2 regions of the Mesorhizobium sp. M0306 genome follow, and region 1 is predicted to be linked to the other one. Evidence: riboswitches for the same ligand, from Rfam matches in the RefSeq annotation. Region 1 holds a riboswitch; the other holds the start of a gene.
What was found. A riboswitch is a leader RNA that binds a small molecule or an ion and turns the genes downstream of it on or off. The one in region 1 is predicted to bind cobalamin.
Positions count from the first base shown of each region.

Region 2: it holds a riboswitch for cobalamin, as region 1 does, so the genes downstream of both, NKI95_RS19540 (DUF1636 family protein) here and metE (5-methyltetrahydropteroyltriglutamate--homocysteine S-methyltransferase) in region 1, are expected to answer to the same signal.

Region 1 is NZ_JAMYRY010000020.1:23,123-30,369, forward strand. Features, by position in the region: gene metE (5-methyltetrahydropteroyltriglutamate--homocysteine S-methyltransferase) at 315-2,660, opposite strand; cobalamin riboswitch at 2,756-2,956, opposite strand; gene NKI95_RS23320 (hypothetical protein) at 3,513-3,767, shown strand; gene NKI95_RS23325 (helix-turn-helix transcriptional regulator) at 4,085-4,918, opposite strand; gene NKI95_RS23330 (MFS transporter) at 4,981-5,232, opposite strand; gene NKI95_RS23335 (transposase) at 5,522-6,184, shown strand; gene NKI95_RS23340 (adenosine kinase) at 6,217-7,209, opposite strand.
Region 2 is NZ_JAMYRY010000014.1:25,268-32,514, forward strand. Features, by position in the region: gene NKI95_RS19515 (NADH-quinone oxidoreductase subunit D) at 1-908, opposite strand, end outside; gene NKI95_RS19520 (NADH-quinone oxidoreductase subunit C) at 909-1,511, opposite strand; gene NKI95_RS19525 (NuoB/complex I 20 kDa subunit family protein) at 1,517-2,098, opposite strand; gene NKI95_RS19530 (NADH-quinone oxidoreductase subunit A) at 2,089-2,454, opposite strand; gene NKI95_RS19535 (winged helix-turn-helix domain-containing protein) at 2,790-3,989, shown strand; cobalamin riboswitch at 4,019-4,222, shown strand; gene NKI95_RS19540 (DUF1636 family protein) at 4,261-4,695, shown strand; gene cobW (cobalamin biosynthesis protein CobW) at 4,692-5,732, shown strand; gene cobN (cobaltochelatase subunit CobN) at 5,752-7,247, shown strand, end outside.

The DNA.
Region 1 (7,247 bases):
ATGTACCCGCGCATTTCGATGAACCGAGCCGAGAAGTCCTTTACGAACTGATCGAGAACAGCGCACTTGGCATGCTGATAACCCATGGCCGGATGCGGTCTCGACGCCAATCAAATCCCCTTCGACCTCGACACGTCACAGGGAGAAAACGGTTCCCTTTATTCCTGCGCGATTAGTACACGTGCCGAAGGAAAGTGCACTTTCTCGCTCGAGTGACTTATTTCAAAGGATGTGATCGCGTTTTGGCACATTCACGGCCCACATGCGGCAGCCGCTAACTCACCACATGGTGAGCAACCAGGAAACCTTCCGGCCTACACTTTCTCCCGGAGCGCGCGTGCTGCAGCAACCATGTTCATGAGGGCAGGGCGGACCTCCTCCCACTTGCGGGTTTTGAGGCCACAGTCCGGGTTTACCCACAGTTGGGCATCGGACAGTCGCTCGCGGGCAAGCATGACGAGATCCGAAATCTCGCCGACTTCCGGGACGCGTGGTGAGTGAATGTCGTAGACTCCGGGCCCGATTTCATTCGGATATTTGGAGCTCGTGAAGGCGTCCAGCAGTTCCATTTTCGAGCGCGACGTCTCAATCGAAATGACATCCGCATCCATTTCAGCGATCGCGTCGATGATCTCGTTGAACTCCGAATAGCACATGTGGGTATGGATTTGAGTCGCGTCCTTTACACCCGTTGAAGCGATCCGGAAGCATTCGACAGCCCAGTCGAGATAGTCGTTCCAATCAGACTGGCGCAGTGGCAATCCTTCGCGAAACGCGGCCTCATCGATCTGGATCATCCTTGCGCCGGACCATTCGAGATCCGTCACTTCGTCGCGGATCGCGAGCGCGATCTGGCGGCATGCTTCGGAGCGGGGTACGTCGTCGCGAACAAATGACCAGTTGAGAATGGTCACTGGGCCTGTGAGCATTCCCTTCACAGGGTTTTCCGTAAGCGACTGGGCGAACTGCCACCAGCGCAGCGTCATCGGATTGGGCCTCGATACGTCGCCGAAGATGATGGGGGGACGCACGTAACGCGACCCATAGCTCTGCACCCAGGCATGCTGGGTGAAGGCGAAGCCGGACAGCTGCTCGCCGAAATGCTGTACCATGTCGTTTCGTTCGAACTCACCGTGCACCAGCACGTCCAGCCCGATCTCTTCCTGCCACCGAATTGCAGCCTCGATCTCCTTCTTCAGGTAGGTCTCGTAGTCGACATAGCTCAGCTGGCCCTTCGCATGAGCGGCCCGCGCCCTGCGTACCTGCGGCGTCTGCGGGAAGGACCCGATGGTCGTCGTCGGGAACGGCGGCAGCCCGAGCGTGCCGGCCTGGACTCTGGAGCGCTCGGCAAAAGCGCTCTCTCGTCGCTTCATGCTGTCGTCAATGCTGGCGATCCGCCCCTCAACCAGCGGGTCATGGATCTTCGTGGATGTCACGCGAGTGGCGGCAGCCTCGGCAGACGCTTTCAACGCGCCTGCCACCGCATCCCTGCCTTGGGACAGGGCCCGGGCAAGCAACACCAACTCGTCGGTCTTCTGGGCCGCGAAGGCGAGCCACGACCTGATGTCCGCGTCGAGTTCCGTCTCCATGCGGAGGTCGATCGGCACATGCAGCATCGAGCAAGAAGGCGCGATCTCGACGCGGTCCAAGGGCCAGCCGGCGACGATCGGTTTGATGCGGTCGAGAATGGCGGGCAGGTTCGCACGCCAGACGTTGCGGCCATCGATCAAGCCAAGCGAGAGCACCAGATCCTTCGGTGCGAGCCGACCCACCGTTTCCAGCTGCTCGGGAGCGCGCACGAGATCAATATGCAGCCCGGCCAGGGGCAGAGAAACCGCGGTTTCGAGATTGTCTCCCAGCGGCCCGAAATAGGTAGCCAGCATGATCTTCAGCTCGGGCGCGGCTTTCGACAGCTGGCCATAGGCGAATTCGAACGCAGCTCGTTCGTTCGGGTTCAGATCGAGGACAAGCGCTGGCTCATCGATCTGCACCCAGTCGGCTCCAGACAGCTTCAGCCTCTGCAGGAGTTGCTCGTAGACGGGCAGCAGCCGCGGCAGGAGCGCGATGGGATCGAATCCTTCGGCAGGCGATTTCGCCAGCTTGAGGAAGGTGATCGGTCCAAGGATGACTGGGCGTGTGTGAACGCCGAGAGCTTTAGCCTCGATGAAGTAATCGACCGGTTTCGTCGACGAGAGGGCGAACGTCTGATCATCGTTGAGTTCCGGCACAATGTAGTGATAGTTGGTGTCAAACCACTTGGTCATTTCCATCGCGGTTACATCAGACCGATGAGCCGCCTGCTGGTGACCAGCGTGTCGACAATCCTCCGTCTGACCCTGGTTGCCCCGCGCCATTGCGAAGTAGATGTCAAGTGGAACCTCGCCGCTATTCCAGCCGTAACGGGATGGAACGGCGCCGACCATGGCTGCGGTGTCGAGCACATGGTCGTAGAGCGAGAAGTCGTTCGACGGGATTTTCGACACGCCGCGATCGTGCTGCTCCTCCCAGCTAGCGGCACGGAGCGCCTTCGCGGTCGTGAGAAGGTCGGCAGCGGACGATTTTCCGGACCAGTAGCTTTCAAGCGCGAATTTCAGTTCTCGCCGACGACCGAAGCGGGGCACGCCGAGCGTTGCTACAGGAATTTGCTGAGAGATAGTCATGCCAGACCCCGATGGTTGGGGCGTCGGTGACAAGGAAGGCGCTAGCAGGCCGGCACGAACGCTAGGCTGCAGCGGCCACCGAGACACCCCGCCCGTGGACGTAATTCGCCGTGGCAGGTCTCCTGGCTCGCGGGGTCATAGCCTCTACCCGTCTTCCCAAGGCTATTCGCCTCAGTGACATGAGTGGGGTTGGCTCGCCGCTAACAGTTGCGGGGGCAGCGCCGGCATCGCACCGGCTTCCCTCTTAGCTCCGCTGCGGCAGCGCCGTACGGAGAACCACGACGCGGGAGACAATTACAGCAGTTCGCTTCATTGTCAACGCCGCATAAAGAAATGTTTATGTCGTTATGTTAAATTTCCGTTGGCATGTTCCAAAGGTCGCCTCGAAAGCGAAAACTGTGGAAGCCTTGAGCGGCCGGTAAATCAAAGCAATGACGCACGGCGCCCTTGTCCAGGAGGATAGGAGTTCGTCGGCTGCCGGCAGCAAACATACCGGCAAGCGCCGTGGTGCTGCTTAGCGCATCACGCGAACCACCTCGGCGTCGAACTTCGGCTCCGAGGTTCCGACCGCTTCGTTGGTGATCTGCTCGCGACCATATTCGGCTCAATGGCGAGGCTGTTGCCCATGTGGAAGCTGTTGGCCGTGATGCCCTCGGTGATATGACACAACGATTTCGGGGGGGGGCACACCGAGGCCAGGCGCAGCGGCGTGTTGCGAAGTGATCGAGGCCAATGTCTCGAACTGCTTGTTCGCAGCCCACCGGCTCAAGGTAACCCGGCTCAAACCACCGGGCTAGCTCAAGTCCTGTCCAAATGAGGCCTGAGCGGCAAATCGTCGTGCACGCGCACGGTTTGGCGTTCGATCTTGTGATGCGTCTTGGGCGGACAATCGCCACGGTGCAGCGCGCAGAAGCGGTCCCCAATTGGGAAGCCGAGGGCGGTGAGGGCAAGCCAGCGCCACAGGCGGAAGGGGACTTGGACCTGTTTGCCCTGCTGGACCACAAGTTCGCGACACAGGGCCTCAAGGAGAAGACCAAGAGTGATTATGCGCGGGACCTCGCCAAATTCATCAAAAGCAGCGGGCAGTCAAAGTTCGGCGCCGATTGACATGGAGATAGCCATCGCGGCGGACCGCCCAGGCGGACCGCAAGCCGGAATACAACCGGGTGCAGGCGGCCAAGCTCGTCCACAAGATGGCGTCGGGCACACACCGGCGATGGGAGAGCGGACCGTGGAGTGCAGGAACTTCACGCCTATCCACGCTCCCGTGGACGTGTCCTGCGGCACATCGGCAGCGATATTGAGGAGGCAGTTGAGCTTCTGGTCGAGCACTCTTACCTGCCACTACCTACGCTTAACGTCATCTCGTACTGAAAACGCACCACGCAAGGTCGAGATGTAACATGCGCCCTTCGTGGATGGTTCTAAGCTTCCTCGGGCGCGGTCAATCTGTGATAACGGTCGCTTGGAACCTCCATCACCGCGACGCGATCAAGGTTGGCGTATCGCGCTCGGTAGTAGCCTTCTTCCTCCACTTCGGCGAAACTACACTGGGGAACGTCAAAGGTCGCAGCTTCCAATCCGAAGAAAGTCGTAGCGGTTTCTTCATCCAAGAAGTTCCACTCATCTTCTCCGTCGTCATATGTGACGCGAACATAGGAGGCCATGCGCACGGCTTCCTGATCACCCATCTCTGCGATGATGGCATCGCATTCTTTCTTCAGCTTTCCTGAAACCTCACCCTTATCCCAGTCATCCAAAGCCCGATAGATTTCTGGATGATAATACTCTGGCATCTCCTCTACATCGTCACCGATAAGCTCAATGGTGCGGACATATTGCGGATTTATCAAGAGTATTTTGTTGTCAAGGCTCCAACAATACAGCCATGGCCTGCTTGTGTTATTTCTGCGCAGATTATGAAGTTCCTTCAACTGACGTAAAATCGATTCACGCGCCTTTTCATCGATAGGATATTGGCGGCTGCCAACAGTCGTCTTGATTCTGAGCGTGCCGTATCGCGTTTCGGCATCGGCAATTGCAAACGGGCTCGTGCGCCACTCCTCGACATCAATCTTCCAGCCCAGCAGCTCCTCGACCGTGCATTTCAACGTGAGACAAAGGTCCTTGATCTGCTCGACGTTCAACTGCGTTTTGCCTGTTTCCCAACGGGCCACAGTCTGTTGCGTCGTTGCCATCTGCTCTGCCAAATCTTTTTGAGTCATGCCCAGTCGAACCCTAAGCTCTTTCATGTTCATAACTCACCTCGCGTGTTCAACACACGCATCGTGGATGAATTAATCTAACACGTCAAGCGTGTTCAAAAATCGCAACATGTGTTTTTAGGGCGTCTTCGAGGCTCCGGCAGCCGTTCGTGACCACTTGCGCAAGACACAGGGCTGGTACACAGCACGAATGGGCGATCAAAAATTACTGCTGCGATGCTCGTCATCAGCCAAGCTGCCGCCGCACCTTCCACTAGGGTGCCAAGGTTCGAAATGAGTGCAGCCGACCATAGCGAACGGAAGGTCTTGTGCTCAAAAGGAACGAGTGAAGATGTTCTCTTCGCCATTGTGGGAAGCCTCGGGATTGACCGCGGGGCTGGATTTGTTTCGCCTCACTCAACTATGGCCTCGCCGTACAAGCCAAGCTGCCACAGTGCGCGCCTGCTAACCCAGAAAACTTGGCGGCCTTACAGGCATGCGCAGGACGTGCGAAGCCGCTCAAATCTCCCCAGATGGTCAGCCATCGAAGACCGGCATCACTTGTCCGTTGAGCGGCTATACGATAATGCTCCGCGCTAAGCAGGAAGCGCCAAAAAATTCGAGCGGCGACTTCATTCTCCTATTCAGGAAGGAACTATGAGGCGGCAGACGCGACCATTCACCGTGGAAATCAAACAAAAGCGCAATTATCAAAAATCCGCACGTTCCATCTGGGGCAATTTCGACATCGCCGCGGCGATGGCCGAGACAACAAAGGAAGTCGAGCCGTTAAATCGTCAGCTTGTTGACTCTACTGTAGTGGCCCTTGATGCTGAACCTTTGCACAAACCGCGAGTGGAGCATTTCATGGCCAATCCCCTGGAGACCGAGTCAGCAGTAGTTCATAGCGAACCGGCAGACAAAACGGAAACGCCAAAACCGAAGACGAGAGCGCGGCGGTCGAGGAAGCCAGAAGCTGAGGCGAGCGCGCCTGCCAAGCCGATATCCGCGACCACTGAAGCACCGCCGTCAGCGCGAACGGGCCGAAAGAGCTACTCCGCGAAGGATCGTGCCCAAAAGCTGGCGCAGATCGAGACCTCGATCGGCGGCGGCGCTACTCTCAAGAGCGCGGTGAAGCAAGCCGGCATCTCGGAACAGACATATTATCTTTGGAAGAAGGCGGCGGCGCCTGCGGCGGACAGTGACGGGCTGAAGGATCTCGTCGCGCTCGAGGAAGAAAACAAGCGGCTAAAGAGCCTGCTTGCCGATCGTCTCCGGAAGGAGAATGCGGAACTGAAGAAAAGGCTCGGGCTGGATTAAGGAGGGTGGGCAGCTGGTTCTTGGCTCGCCACCTACAGCAGCCCCGCCTGCTCGGCGTCTCTGCGCAAATTCTGGCGTGGCCTTGGGCCGATCTGCTGAATGACCAGGCCGGCTGCCAGCGAGCCGAGATCGCCGCACTGCTTCAGGCTGCGGCCTTGCGTGTAGCCGTAGAGGAAGCCGGCGGCGTAGAGGTCGCCGGCGCCGGTGGTGTCGACCAGCTCGCGGATCCTGGTCGCATTGATGGTCACGGTCTCGTCGCCGCGCACGATCACCGAGCCCTTTTCCGAGCGGGTGACGGCTGCGATCTTGCAGTCCTTGCGGATCCGCGCCAGCGCTTCGTCGAATGACGCGGTCTGGTAGAGCGACTTGATCTCGTGGCTGTTGGCAAAGACGATGTCGACGGTGCCGGAGCGCATCAGATCGAGGAACTCGTCGCGGTAGCGGTCGACGCAGAACGAGTCCGACAATGTCATCGACACTTCGCGCCCGGCGGCATGGGCGAGCTTAGCCGTCTGCCGGATCGCCTCCTTGGCGCGCGGCGGGTCCCACAGATAGCCCTCGAAATAGGTGACGGCCGCGCCCGACGCCTTGTCGGCCTCGACGTCCTCCGGGCCGAGCTCGACGCAGGCGCCGAGATAGGTGTTCATCGAGCGCTCGCCGTCCGGCGTGACGAAGATCATAGAGCGCGCTGTCGGCGGTTCGCCGTTAAGCGGCCTGGTGTCGAAGGCGACGCCCTGGGCATGGATGTCATGCGCGTAGATTTCGCCGAGCGCGTCGTTGGAGACCTTGCCGAAGAAAGCGGCGCGGCCGCCGAAGGAGGCGACGCCCGCCGCCGTGTTGCCGGCGCTGCCGCCCGAGGCTTCGATGGCCGGGCCCATGCGGCTGTAGAGCAGTTCGGCGCGCCTCGTGTCGATCAAATTCATCGCGCCTTTGATGATGCCGTTGGTCTCCAGGAACGCCTCGTCACACTGGGCGATGATGTCGACGATGGCATTTCCGATACAAAGCACGTCATAGTCCGGCATCAATTCATGTCTCCGCCAAAAACCCACCGGCTTTCTGC
Region 2 (7,247 bases), on a different contig from region 1:
GCCGCGCGCTTCGGCGGCACCACCTTGCCGTCGAGATTAGACACCGGCCCGCTGCCCTCCTTGCCGAGCAACAGGTCGACGCACTGGCGCATGATTTTCGCCGACTGCCGCATCTCTTCCATGCGCACCAGATAACGGTCGAAACAGTCGCCGTTCTTGCCGATCGGAATGTCGAAGTCCAGCTCGGCATAGCATTCGTAGGGCTGCGATTTGCGCAGATCCCACGGCGCGCCCGAGCCGCGCACCATGACGCCGGAAAAACCCCAGGCCCAGGCGTCCGCCAGGGAGACGGTGGCAATGTCGACATTGCGCTGCTTGAAGATGCGGTTGCCGGTCAAAAGCGCGTCGAGATCGTCGACCGACTTCAGGAACGGATCGATCCACTTGCCGATGTCCTCGATCAGCTTCTGCGGCAGGTCCTGGTGGACGCCGCCCGGCCTGAAATAGGCGGCGTGCATGCGCGAGCCAGAGGCGCGCTCGTAGAACACCATCAGCTTTTCGCGCTCGACAAAGCCCCACAGCGGCGGCGTCAGCGCGCCGACATCCATCGCCTGCGTCGTCACATTGAGGATGTGCGACATGATGCGGCCGATCTCGGAGTAGAGAACTCGAATAAGCTGCCCGCGCTTCGGCACCTCGATACCGAGCAGCCGCTCCGCGGCAAGCGCGAAGGCATGCTCCTGGTTCATCGGCGCGCAATAGTCGAGCCGGTCGAGATAGGGCACGGCCTGCAGATAGGTCTTGTGCTCGATCAGCTTTTCCGTGCCGCGATGCAAAAGCCCGATATGCGGATCGACGCGATCGACGACTTCTCCGTCGAGCTCCAGCACGAGGCGCAAAACGCCATGCGCCGCAGGATGTTGCGGGCCGAAATTGATATTGAAGTTGCGGACGGAGGTTTCAGCCATTCACTGTTTTGCCTTCTCGTCCCCCGGCAGAACATAATCCGTGCCTTCCCATGGGGACAGAAAATCGAAATTGCGGAATTCCTGCTTCAATTCCACCGGCTCGTAGATGACGCGCTTGGCCTCGTCGTCGTAGCGCACCTCGACGAAGCCGGTCAGCGGAAAGTCCTTGCGCAGCGGATGACCCTCGAAGCCGTAATCGGTCAGGATCCGCCGCAGATCGGGATGGCCCGAAAACAGCACGCCGTAGAGATCATAGGTCTCGCGCTCGAACCAGTCGGCGCCGGGATATATGCCGGTGATCGACGGCACCAGCGTCTCTTCGTCGGCCTGGACCTTGATGCGGACACGGATATTCTGCCTCGGCGACAGCAAATGATAGACGACATCGAAGCGCTTTGCCCGCGACGGATAATCGGCGCCGCAGACGTCGATGATCGAGATGAACTGGCATTTCGGGTCGTCGCGCAGGAAGGTCACCACCTCGATCAGGTCGCGCGGCTCGACCGAGATAGTGAGTTCGCCATAGGCGAGCACCGCCTCGCCGATCCGGCCGGTCAGCTTCTCGCCGAGATAGGTCGAGAGATCGTTCAACGCCTGGCTCATGCCGCTCACCGTTCGATCGTGCCGGTGCGGCGGATCTTCTTCTGCAGCAGAAGGATGCCGTAGAGCAGCGCTTCGGCGCTCGGCGGACAGCCGGGCACGTAGATGTCGACCGGCACGATGCGGTCGCAGCCGCGCACCACCGAATAGGAATAATGATAATAGCCGCCGCCATTGGCACAGGAGCCCATCGAGATGACGTAGCGTGGCTCGGGCATCTGGTCGTAGACCTTGCGCAGCGCCGGCGCCATCTTGTTGGTCAGCGTGCCGGCGACGATCATGATGTCGGACTGGCGCGGAGACGCGCGCGGCGCGACACCGAACCTCTCCGAGTCATAGCGCGGCATCGAGGTGTGGATCATCTCGACCGCGCAGCAGGCGAGACCGAAGGTCATGAACATCAGCGAGCCGCTGCGCGCCCAGGTGATCAGCGCCTCGGTCGAGGTGACGAGAAAGCCCTTGTCGGCCAGCTCGTTGTTGATCTCCAGGAAGAACGGATCATCCTCCCCCACCGGCCTGCCGGTGTTGGGGTCGATGAGACCTTTGGGCTTCGGCGCGACGAGCGTGCCGGAATTGTCGCTCAATCCCATTCCAGCGCCCCTTTCTTCCATTCATAGGCAAAGCCGATGGTCAGCACCGCCAAAAACACCATCATCGACCAGAAACCGAGCATGCCGATCTTGCTGAACGACACCGCCCAAGGAAATAGGAAGGCCACCTCCAGGTCGAAGATGATGAACAGGATCGACACCAGGTAGAAGCGGATATCGAACTTCATGCGGGCGTCGTCGAACGAGTTGAAGCCGCACTCATAGGCCGAAAGCTTTTCCGGATCGGGGTTGCGATAGGCCACCAGGAACGGTGCGGCGAGCAGCGCCAGCCCGACGATCAGCGCCACGCCGATGAACAGGACGATGGGCAGGTACGAACCTAAAAGTGCGTTCATGCTGCAGTTTCCGTTGGCGGCCAATCCACTCTGATTACAGCACCGGACCCACTTGCGGAAGCGTGACAGTTTAACCACTGAACCGTTTTAAGGAGGCTCTATGCTGCAACGCGGCGAGGGTTAGCGCAGCGCTTTCGGCGAAGCAAGTCAAACCTTGTTCAAATCGCGGTGCTGGACGGCATATCCGGGAAAACTGGTCCGATCTGCTCCTGTTTGATTTCCTTCACCTTTTACTCCACTTTTCTCTCCTGACATGGATGCCGCCAAAACCCTGCTAGCATGGCGCGGAATCGCAGGTTCTCTGCTCTGTCCAACATCATCAGGATACCGCCTTGATGAAGGAAAAAATCTCACTTCGCATGGCCCGCCGCATCGCGCTGGCGGCACAGGGATTCAATGACCCCCGACCCGCCGGTACGCCCGACCGCAGGCATCTGGCCCGCGTGCTTGCCCGTACCGGACTGCTGCAGATCGATTCTGTCAGCGCCGTGGTGCGCGCCCACTATATGCCGCTCTATTCGCGGCTTGGCCCCTACAAGCTGGCGCTGCTCGACGACTCCGCCATAACGCGGAAGCGCATGGTCTTCGAATATTGGGCGCACGAAGCCTCCTTCCTGCCGGTCGAGACCTATCCGCTGATGCGCTGGCGCATGCAGCGGGCCGAGCGCGGCGAGGAAATGTACAGCGGACTGGCCAAATGGGGCCGCGAGCACGCCGCCTATATCGAAGACATCTATCGCGAGGTCGCCGAACGAGGCCCGATCGCGGCGTCGGCTTTCGAAGGCCAGAAGGGCTCGGGTGGCTGGTGGGGCTGGAGCCATGCCAAGCATGCCTTCGAATGGCTGTTCTGGGCCGGCCGCATCACCACCGCGCACCGCCGCGGCTTCGAGCGGTTCTACGACCTGCCGGAGCGCGTGCTGCCGCCAACAATACTAAGCCTGCCAGCGCCCGCTCCCGAGGACGCTCACCGCGAATTGCTGCGTATCTCCGCCCGCGCCCATGGCGTCGCGACGGCAGGCGACCTGCGCGACTATTTCCGCCTCTCGCCCGCCGATATCAAGGGCCGCATCGAGGAGCTGGTCGAGGCTGGCGAGCTGTTGCCGGTGAGCGTCGAAGGCTGGAGCAAAACAGCCTATCTCCACAAGGACGCCCGTTTGCCGCACAGGATCGAGGCGCGCGCCTTGCTTGCGCCGTTCGATCCCGTCGTCTTCGAGCGGTCGCGCACCGAGCGGTTGTTCGACTTCCACTACCGCATCGAGATCTACACGCCGGCCGAAAAGCGCCGGTATGGCTATTATGTGCTGCCGTTCCTGCTCGGCGACAGCATCGTCGGGCGCGTCGACCTCAGGGCCGACCGTCCGGCCGGCGTATTGCGCGTCCATGCCGCATATGCGGAGCCCGGCGCCCCGCCACAAACCGCTGCCGAACTCTTCGAGGAATTGAAGCTGATGCAGGGTTGGCTCGGGCTTGAGCGCATCGAGGTGACAGCTGCCGGCGACCTTGGCCGGCCGCTCGTAGATATCGCCGCGTCATAGACGTGCGTTGACACGACTGCCTTCACAAGCCTAAATCCGTTCCAGACGGTCCCCTGCCCGCAACGGCAAGGGCCAAGAGGGAATGCGGTGCGAAATCTCGATTTCAAATCCGCGGCTGTCCCCGCAACTGTAAGCGATGAGCCTCGGCCGAAAACCACTGGGATATTCCCGGGAAGGCGGCATCCAGGCGATGACCCGCGAGCCAGGAGACCTGCCGTCTAGGACATAAGAATCCGATCGCCTGGCGGGTTTTCCGGGCAAGGAGCCTGATTTGGAACGCGACAGCAGTTTTCCGGCTGAGACAGCGGATTTATTGTCCGGCCATGGTGATTCCCCGGCCGGAGTTACCGTCATCGTCTGCTCGTCCTGCCGTGACGAGACCGGTTCGGACGCTCATCCCCGCGCCGGCGAACTGCTCGCCGAGGACACGCGCCGCGCCGCTTCCAGCGAAAACATCAAAATCCGCACCGTCGAATGCCTCGGCAATTGCAAGCGCCGGCTCAGCGCCGCCATACTGCGCGACGGCTGCTGGAGTTACGTCTTCGGCGACCTGACTGCGACCAGCGGCGCCGATCTCGTGACCGGCGCAAAGCTGTTCGCCACCTCGACGGATGGGCTCATTCCATGGCGCGGCCGTCCCGATTGCCTGAAGCGCGGCCTGGTTGCCCGCATCCCTCCCCTTGACCTTTTGAAGGACTCGATATGACCGCTGCCTCCCTTTCGCGCGTTCCCTGCACCGTCGTCACCGGCTTTCTCGGCGCCGGCAAGACGACGTTGATCCGCCATTTGCTCGAAAACGCCAAAGGCAAGCGCCTGGCCATCATCGTCAACGAGTTCGGCGACATCGGCATCGACGGCGAGATCCTGAAGGGCTGCGGCATTGACACCTGCCCCGAGGAAAACATCGTCGAACTGGCCAATGGCTGCATCTGCTGCACAGTGGCCGACGATTTCGTTCCGGCGCTCGACCAGATCCTGTCGCTGACGCCGAGGGTCGACCATATCCTGATCGAGACGTCCGGGCTGGCCCTGCCCAAGCCGCTGGTCCAGGCCTTCCAGTGGCCGTCGGTGAAAAGCCGTGTCACGGTCGATGGCGTCATCGCCGTCGTCGACGGGCCGGCGCTGGCTGATGGCCGCGTCGCCAACGACATGGATGCCCTGCAGGCGCAGCGCGCGCAGGACGAGACGCTCGAACACGACGATCCGGTCGAGGAAGTATTCGAGGACCAGCTCGCTTGCGCCGACCTGATCATCCTGTCGAAGAGCGACCTGATGGACGCAGCCGGCTTGGCCCGTGCCAATGCCGTCATCGGCAAGCACGTTGCGCGGGCGGTGAAGATCGTGCCGACTTCGCAAGGCAAGGTCGATCCGTCGGTGCTGCTCGGCCTCGGCCTCGCCGTCGAGGACGACATCGAGAACCGCAAGACCCATCACGACGACGAGCTCGACCACGAACATGACGACTTTGACTCGTTCGTCATCGACATCGCGTCCGTGTCCAACCCGGACGAGCTGGCACTACGCGTCGCCACGGCGGCGGAGGAAGAAAACGTATTGCGCGTCAAAGGTTTCGTCGAAGTCGGCGGCAAGCCGATGCGGCTCCTGCTGCAGGCCGTCGGTCCGCGCGTCAATCACTATTACGATCGCGCCTGGACCGCTGAAGACGACCGCCGCTCGCGCCTTGTCGTCATCGGCCTGAAAGGGCTGAACCGCCCGGCGATCGAGCGTATCCTCGCCGGCTGACCCCAGGTAACGAGCCGCGATGCACATCCTCACCACCACATCCGCCTCGCTCGACGATCTCGCCGAGCCTGTCGATCTCAGGCAAACGCCTGCGGATGTCGTGGCCCTGTCCTTCACCGACAGCGACCTGGCCGGGCTGGCGGCGGCGTGGAAGGCAGATGCGCACCGCCTGCCGTCGATGCGGCTCGCCGCCTTGCGCGACCTGCGCCATCCGATGTCCGTCGACCTGTGGATCGACAGCGTCGCCCGCCACGCCAAGGTCATTCTGGTCCGCATCCTCGGCGGCTATGAGTGGTGGCGCTATGGCTGCGACCAGCTCGCCGTTATCGCGCGAAATCGCGGTATCAAGCTGGCGCTGCTGCCCGGCGAGAGCCACGACGAGGATTTGCGGCTGATCGAAGGCTCGACGCTGCCGCGCGAGGAGTTGGACGGCCTGCTTGGCTATTTCCGCGAGGGCGGACCGGCGAATATGACGGCGCTGGTGCAGAGGTTGGCAAGTCTCGCCGGATCGGGTGTGGCGGTCGCTGAACCAGTCAGCGTGCCAAAGGCGGGATTTTACGAGCCGGGACTGGGGGTCGCAGAACGCGGCGTCCCCCTCCCCCTCGAGGGGAGGGTCCGGCCGCAGGCCGGGGGTGGGGTCCTCTCCGAAGCGCGCCAACACTTTGAAGCGCGCCTACACAAAACGTCGAGCACTGCCGCAACGACCCGACCCGGCCCTGCGGGCCACCCTCCCCTCGAGGGGGAGGGGGACGTCGTGCCAATCCTGTTCTACCGCTCGATGCTGCTCGCTGCCGACGTGGCGCCCATCGATGCGCTTTTCGAAGCGCTGAGCGCGCGCGGCATAGCGCCGGTCCCTATCTTCGTCTCCAGCCTCAAGGACCCGGCATCGCTCGCCTTTGTCGAAACCGCGCTTGCAACCCTGAAGCCTGCCGCCATCATCACCGCCACAGCTTTCGCCTCGGGTGCCGAGCCTGGCGTCGAAACCCTGTTCGACCGCGCCGGCGTGCCGGTGTTCCAGGTCATCGTTGCGACCACCCGCCGCGACATCTGGCAAAACAATCAGCGCGGCCTGGCGCCCGCCGACCTTGCCATGCATGTCGTCCTGCCCGAGCTCGACGGCCGCATCCTGGCCGGCGCTATTTCATTCAAGGGCGAAAGCGAAACCGATCCCGCATTGGCCTTCCGCGCCTTCGCCAACCGGCCTGAGCCCGACCGCGTGGCGCAAGTGGCGAACCGTGTCGAGGCCTTCGTGCGCCTGCAGCGGACGCCCCGCGCGGAGCGCAAGCTCGCCATCCTGATCCCCGACTATCCGAGCGCCCCCGGCCGCACCGGCTATGCGGTTGGCCTCGACGTGCCGTCCAGCGTGCTGGCGATGCTGCACGACCTGAGCGAACAGGGCTACGCCGTTGAAAGGATTCCGCAAACGCCGCGCGAGTTGCTGGAGATGCTGGAGCCAGCCGACCAGGGGCTGGCTTTGCAGGATTATCTTACCGTCTCGAAGGAATTGCCGCCGGC